Regions from separate parts of the Streptomyces sp. NPDC019396 genome, predicted to be linked through region 1. Evidence: riboswitches for the same ligand, from Rfam matches in the RefSeq annotation. Region 1 holds a riboswitch; the other holds the start of a gene.
The links. Region 1 has a riboswitch for glycine ahead of gcvT (glycine cleavage system aminomethyltransferase GcvT). Riboswitches for the same ligand answer to the same signal wherever they lie in the genome.
Positions count from the first base shown of each region.

Region 1 (3,714 bases):
GGTGGACTGCTGGCGGTGGAGCTCGGCGTCGACGGCAGCGGCGACGTCCGGGTCGAGCTCGTGCAGGGGAGTGTTCAGAAGCGACATCACGCGATCCCTTGTGGCTGTGGCCTGGTCGTGGGTCAGCTGGCGAACTCGGTGTACTCGTCGGCGGAGAGCAGGTCGGCCGGCTCCTCCGCGACGCGTACCTTGAACAGCCAGCCACCCTCGAACGGAGCGGTGTTCACCAGCGACGGGTCGTTCACGACGTCGTCGTTGACCTCGGTGACCTCGCCGGACACCGGGGAGTACAGGTCGCTGACCGACTTGGTCGACTCCAGCTCACCGCAGGTCTCGCCCGCGGTCACCGTGTCGCCGAGCTCGGGGAGCTGGACGTAGACGACATCGCCGAGCGCGTTCGCCGCGTGCTCCGTGATGCCGACCGTCGACACGCCGTCCTCGGCGGCCGACAGCCACTCGTGCTCCTTGCTGTAGCGCAGCTGCTGGGGGTTGCTCATGGCTGAATTCTCCTGTACGCGGGGAAGTGCTGCTGACGGGGGCTGCCGGAGGCAGCAGGGGTCTACTTCTGGCGCTTGTAGAAGGGGAGCGCGACGGCCTCGTACGGCTCATGGGTACCGCGGATGTCGACGCCCACACCCGCGCTGCCGGGCGCGGCGTGCGCCGCGTCCACGTAGGCCATGGCGATCGGCTTGCCCAGGGTGGGGGAGGGGGCGCCGGACGTGACCTCGCCCACCACCTCGCCGTCCACGACCACCGACATCCCGGCGCGGGGCACCCGGCGGCCCTCGGCGACCAGCCCGACCAGCTTGCGCGGCGGGTTCGCGGCGGCGCGCTCAGCGGCGGCCTCGAGGGCGCTCCGCCCCACGAAGTCGCCCTCCTTCTCGAACTTCACGACCCGGCCCAGGCCCGCGTCGAACGGGGTGAGCGAGGTGGTCAGCTCGTGTCCGTACAGCGGCATGCCCGCCTCCAGGCGCAGCGTGTCGCGGCAGGACAGACCGCAGGGCACGAGACCGACGGGCTCGCCGGCCTCGGTCAGTGCCCGCCACAGCCTCTCGGCGTGCTGCGGTTCGACGAAGAGCTCGAAGCCGTCCTCGCCGGTGTAGCCGGTACGGGCGATCAGCGCGGGTACCCCGGCGACGGTTCCGGGCAGGCCCGCGTAGTACTTCAGTCCGTCCAGATCGGCGTCGGTGAGCGACTTCAGGATGCCGGGAGACTCCGGGCCCTGGACCGCGATCAGCGCGTAGGCGTCGCGGTCGTCGCGTACGGCCGCGTCGAATCCCCCGTGAGCCCCGGCGCGTGCGGTCAGGGCGTCCAGCACGATCTGCGCGTTGGAGGCGTTGGCGACGACCATGTACTCCTGCTCGCCGAGCCGGTAGACGATCAGGTCGTCCAGGATCCCGCCGTCCTCCTGGCAGATCATCGTGTAGCGCGCCCGGCCGACTCCGACCCCGCCGATGTTGCCGACCAGCGCGTAGTCCAGAAGGGCGGCGGCCTGTGGTCCGGTCACCGTGATCTCGCCCATGTGCGACAGGTCGAAGAGACCGGCTTTGGTGCGCACGGCGTTGTGCTCGTCGCGCTCGCTGCCGTAACGCAGCGGCATGTCCCAGCCGGCGAAGTCGGTCATGGTCGCGCCCAGCGAACGGTGCAGGGCGTCGAGGGCCGTGTGACGGGGGGTGGTGCTCATTGGATAGGACTCCCAGGGCATGACTGGCGAGGACGATCCTCCCCATCTGTCATGAAACCTGAGAGGTTCGTCATGGCCCTGTGTACACGGCGTACACGCGGGGCATGACTTGCACCTTGGGTGGAGCCGCAGGGTCTGCGGCCCGCTTTTCAGATCTGCCTCATCCTCGCGGTACGGGGCCTGAGAGATTCAAGGGAGGGACTTGCTCCTTCGGCGCCCGGTATCCGTAGACGGTGACTGTGTATGTACACACGTTGACGGCGACCGGGACTCTCCCGCGCGGATTCAAGCGGCCGGTATGCAGTTGGCGGGCTCATCATTGCACGGGTGTCACGATCGGCAAATCACTTGATGGTCATTACCTTTTCTTTAGGCTTCTTGGGCAGGGTCTCATGCGACCCGACAAGGGGGAGTGCGATGACGTTGGAGCAGCCAGGTGCCTCGATGACGACAACACCGGGAGTGTCCACCGGGACCAGGGTGCCCGTGCCCGTGCGGGTACGCGGGCTCCTTGGCGTGGGCACCCACGCGCCCGCTGCCCCCCGGCCGGTGGTGCGGGATCTGCGGGAGCGCGCCGGGCGGAGCCCCCGCGACCTGGAGTTCGCGCACGGGGACGTGGTGGTGATCTCCGGCCTGCCCGGAAGCGGCAAGTCCACCCTGATCCGGCGCGCCGCGGACGGTGGCGGGATCGACTCCCAGGACACCCGCGACCGCTGGGGCACCCGGATGCCCCGGATGCTGCCGTACGCGGTCTACCGACCCCTGGTCCGTGCCGCCCATTACGCGGGCCTTTGGCGTGCGCTGCGCTCGGGCTCGGGGGTGATCGTGCACGACTGCGGTACCCAGTCCTGGGTCCGCCGCTGGCTGGCGCACGAGGCGCGGCGCCGCGGCAGAGCCCTGCATCTGCTCCTGCTGGACGTCACCCCGGCCGTCGCCCGCGCGGGCCAGCGCGAGCGCGGCCGCGGCGTCTCTCCTTACGCCTTCCACCGCCACCGGCGCGCGGTCTCCCGGCTGGTGCGGGACGCCGAGCGCGGACGGCTTCCGGCGGGGTGCGCCTCCGCGACCCTGCTGGACCGGGACGCGGCGACGGTGCTGAAGCGGATCGGCTTCGGCAAGCGCGTCTGAGACCCGGGGCCGGACTCGTTCCCCGTCGCGCGCTGCCGTTCCCCGTCCCGTACCACCGTCCCCGTCCCGCGCCGCTGCCGGGCGCACGTCGCTCCCGCCCCATGCCCGTTCGAGCGGGTACCCGTTCGTGCGCCGCCGTGCCCCGGCCGCCTTACGCCATTACGGTTACTCTGCTGGCGCAGGACGGTGCAGAACGGGCGCAGACACGCCGCCGGTCCGGGCGGACGGGGAAGCAGGGACGTAGTGGACACGACATGGCCCTCCAATGAGCTGGAGGAGGTGCTGGCCGCATCCGTCGGGATGCCCGGCGCGGGCGGCCGGCTCGTCGAGGTGCTGGGCCGCAGCCACGTCTGGGTGCCCCTGCCCAACGGAGGCGGACCCGACAGCCCCAGTCTCGATCTGCCCACGCTGGAGATCGACGGCGCGCCGTACGTGCCCGTCTACAGCTCCCACCAGCAGTTCGTGCAGTGCCTGGGGGAGCACATGTCCGGCACGGTGGCCCCGACGACCGAGTTCGCCCGCGGGCTGCCGCCTCAGCTCGGCATCGTCGTGAATCCAGGCGGCGCCGTCGGCGTGCCGCTGCCACCACTCGCCGTCGCCGAGCTGTGCCGGGCCGGCCGTACTCCCCTGGACGGCCCCGCGAGCGGAGGCCGTGTGCGGCTGTTCGAGCCGGACTGGCAGGAGGAGCCCATCGACTTTCTCGCCGCCGCGGCGGGAGAGTTCGAGGAGACCGGCGTCGTGCAGACCGCCCGCCGGGTCCTGGCGAGCATCGAGGGGGAGGCGCCGACGCTCTTCATCGGGGTCCAGATGTCCGCCTGGGAGGGCCATCACCGCACCGCCCCGATGGACGCGCTCGGCCGCGCGCTGGGCCGGGTCCACGTGCAGTGGCCGGTCAACCTGGTCCT
Region 1 is NZ_JBEYBS010000030.1:58,512-62,225, reverse strand. It holds gene glyA (serine hydroxymethyltransferase) at 1-87, opposite strand, end outside; gene gcvH (glycine cleavage system protein GcvH) at 123-497, opposite strand; gene gcvT (glycine cleavage system aminomethyltransferase GcvT) at 560-1,684, opposite strand; glycine riboswitch at 1,844-1,972, opposite strand; gene ABZ532_RS27460 (AAA family ATPase) at 2,129-2,809, shown strand; gene ABZ532_RS27455 (enhanced serine sensitivity protein SseB) at 3,053-3,714, shown strand, end outside.

Region 2 (3,714 bases), on a different contig from region 1:
GTCGGCGGTCTTGACCACGACGACCTTCATGCCCGCCATCACCGCGCTGGCGGCGTTGGTGCCGTGCGCGGACGAGGGGATGAGGCAGATCGTGCGCTGCTCGTCACCGTTGGCGCGGTGGTACGCACGTACGGCGAGCAGACCGGCGAGCTCACCCTGCGAGCCGGCGTTCGGCTGGATGGACACCTTGTCGTAGCCGGTCACCTCGGCGAGGCGCTCCTCCAACTCGTGGATGAGCGTCACATAGCCCCCGGCCTGCTCGACCGGGGCGAAGGGGTGGATCTGGCCGAATTCCGGCCAGGTCACGGGCTCCATCTCGGTGGTCGCGTTCAGCTTCATGGTGCAGGAGCCGAGCGGGATCATTCCCCGGTCCAGCGCGTAGTCACGGTCGGCGAGGCGGCGCAGGTAGCGCAGCATCGCGGTCTCGGAGCGGTGCTGGTGGAAGACCGGGTGGGTGAGGTAGTCGTCGGTGCGCAGCAGCCCGGCCGGGAGGGTGTCGTCGGCGGTCCTGTCCAGGGCCTCGATGTCGGCGCCTTCGCCGTCGACGCCGAAGGCGGACCAGACGGCGGCGAGCTGGGCCCGCCCGGTGGTCTCGTCGCAGGAGAGGGAGACGTGGTCGGCGTCGGTGAGGTGCAGGTTGACGCCGTTGTCGCGGGCGGCGGCGACGATGTCCGCGGCCTTGCCCGGGACACGGGCGGTCAGCGTGTCGAAGTACGCGTCGTGGACGAGCTCCACTCCGCCGGCGCGCAGACCCGCGGCCAGGATCGTGGCGTAGCGGTGGGTGCGGCGGGCGATCGTCCGCAGGCCGTCGGGGCCGTGGTAGACGGCGTACATCCCTGCCATCACCGCGAGCAGCACCTGCGCGGTGCAGATGTTGCTGGTGGCCTTCTCGCGGCGGATGTGCTGCTCACGGGTCTGGAGCGCCAGGCGGTAGGCCCTGTTGCCGTCGGCGTCGACGGAGACGCCGACGAGGCGGCCGGGCAGGCTGCGGGCGTGCTTGTCCTGGACGGCCATGTAGCCGGCGTGCGGACCGCCGAAGCCCATCGGGACACCGAAGCGCTGGGTGGTGCCGACGGCGATGTCCGCGCCGAGCGCACCCGGGGAGGTGAGCAGGGTGAGCGCCAGAAGGTCGGCGGCCACGGTGACGATCGCCCCGAGCTCATGGGCCTGGTCCACGACCGGCTTGAGGTCGCGGACGGCTCCGGAGGCTCCGGGGTACTGGAGCAGCACACCGAAGACGCCGCCCTCGGCGACCTCTGACGGGATCCCGTCGCTCAGATCGGCGACGACGACCTCGACTCCGGTGGGCTCGGCGCGGGTCTCGATCACGGCGATGGTCTGCGGCAGGGTGTCGGCGTCGATCAGGAAGACCCCGCCCTTGACCTTGCCGACACGCCGGGACAGGGCCATGGCCTCGGCCGCCGCGGTGGCCTCGTCCAGCAGCGAGGCGCCGGAGGTGGGCAGACCGGTCAGCTCTGCGACCATCGTCTGGAAGTTGAGCAGGGCTTCGAGGCGGCCCTGGGAGATCTCGGGCTGGTAGGGCGTGTACGCCGTGTACCAGGCAGGGTTCTCCATGACGTTGCGCAGGATCACCGGCGGGGTGAAGGTGCCGTAGTAGCCGAGGCCGATCATCGGGGCGAGGACCTCGTTGCGGTCCGCGAGGGTGCGCAGCTCGGCCAGGACCTCGGCCTCGGTGCGGGCACCCGGCAGCCCGAGCGCCTCGGCACTCTTGATGACGTCCGGTACGGCGGCGGCGGTGAGCTCGTCGAGCGAGCCGTAGCCGACGTGCGCCAGCATCTTCGCCTGGGCCTCGGCATCGGGCCCTATGTGACGCTGCTCGAAGGGGATGCCCCGCTCCAGCTGGGCGAGCGGAGTGCGGTTGGCGGTCATGTGAGGCCTCCTGGTCGATACGACCTGCGAGGGACACCACGGCGCGGGTGCCCGGACGGCCTCCCCCTCTGTCATCTAACCTGAGAGCTTCACCGGTCCGCCCACTCACTGGCATTCCGGTTTTCACCGTCGGTGAGAGCGGTTGCCATGCGGCATCCGCTCTGCTTTCCAGAGTGACCTCGCCCATGCGGTACTGGCGCCTGAGAGATTCCGGGGAGGATTTGCTCCTTCGGCGGCTCCGGTACATGTCCGGAGCGCTCTCCCGCGCGGGGTCAACAGCCGTGTGCCAGCCTACCAGCGCGGACTTCACCGGAAAGGTCGAGTGGCCGACCCCACAAAAGTGCACTTTCGTAGTACTTACGGAGCAGTGCGACCATTTGGAGGGACCGTGCAGACCGATATCGATCCGCGCAGCCTGATAGGCCGCAAGGCGTTCGACCGTAACGGCACCAAGATCGGGACCGTGGACGAGGTGTACCTCGACGACGCCACCGGCGTCCCGGAGTGGGCGGCCGTGCGGACCGGCCTGTTCAGCAGGGACGCGTTCGTGCCGCTGGAACCCAGCGAGCTGGACACCGACGGACTGCACATCCCGTTCGAGCGGGCCCTGATCAAGGACGCACCGGACTTCGGAGTCGGCCGGCATCTCTCCCCCGAGCAGGAACTCCAGCTGTACCACCACTACGGCCTCGACCTCCCCAGTCCCGCGGAGAACCCCCCTCCCTCGACGCCGCCCGGGTCGAGCGGCCGATCGCAGGCACCAGGCAATTCCGGCGACCGCGACTTCGGTCAGCTGGCCGGTAACGACGACTGAGCCGGCTGCGCCGGCGTCCCGGCCGACGGCGCTCCGTCCGCCGCGGCGGACGGAGTCTCACGTATGACCAGCGGCAGCGGTTCCGACAGCTCGAGCTCGGGATCATCCACGGGGAAGGTGCGCACCCGGCCGGGGGCGGTCGACCAGGGTTCCTCGAAGCGGACCGTGACCCGTCCGAGGCCGCTCCCCTGCACCCAGCCCGAGCCGTGGCGTGCGTGCCGGACGTCGTGTCCCGCGGGCCAGCGCCGCTCAGCGGGTGGCGCCGTCGGCGTCCGCTCGGGCTCCGGCTGCCCGCCGGTGCCGTGCCGCGGGCTCTCGTCCGCCGGACCACCGCCGTCACCGTCGCCGGTGGCCTTCTCGCCGGCGGCCTGCGCGAACAGGTCCTCCTGGGTGTAGTCGGCGAGCCCGCTGACGCCCACGCCGAGCAGCCGCACCCCACCGGTCGTGTCCACCGCGTCCAGCAGGCGCGCGGCGGCCTCCCGCACCACGGACGGGTCGTCCGTGGGCCCGCGCAGGGTCTCCGACCTCGTCAGTGTCGAGAAGTCGAAGCGCCGCACCTTCAGCACGATGGTCCGTCCTGAGTGACGGGACTCCCGCAGCCGCCTGACGCAGCGGTCGGCCAGGCGCTCCACCTCCGTTCTGATCCGCACCCTGTCGTGCAGATCGACGTCGAAGGTGTCCTCCACCGACACCGATTTCGCGTCACGCTCGGCCACCACGGGGCGGTCGTCATGCCCGAGGGCCATCCTGAACAGCGATGTGCCGTGCGCCTTCCCCAGCAACCGTACGAGCTCGTCCTCACCGGCGCCGGCGAGGTCGTGGACCGTGGTCATCCCGGCACGCCGCAGATGCTCGCCGGTCGCCGGACCGACGCCGGGCAGGATCCGCACCGTCATCGGCGCCAGCAGCTCCCGTTCCGTACCTGGTTCGATCAGCACCAGGCCGTTGGGCTTGGCCTGCTCCGACGCGATCTTCGCGAGCATCTTGGAGCCCGCGAGACCCACGGAACC
Region 2 is NZ_JBEYBS010000015.1:9,315-13,028, reverse strand. It holds gene gcvP (aminomethyl-transferring glycine dehydrogenase) at 1-1,890, opposite strand, end outside; glycine riboswitch at 2,069-2,165, opposite strand; gene ABZ532_RS18710 (PRC-barrel domain-containing protein) at 2,279-2,704, shown strand; gene ABZ532_RS18705 (DNA polymerase IV) at 2,680-3,714, opposite strand, start outside.
Region 2: it holds a riboswitch for glycine, as region 1 does, so the genes downstream of both, gcvP (aminomethyl-transferring glycine dehydrogenase) here and gcvT (glycine cleavage system aminomethyltransferase GcvT) in region 1, are expected to answer to the same signal.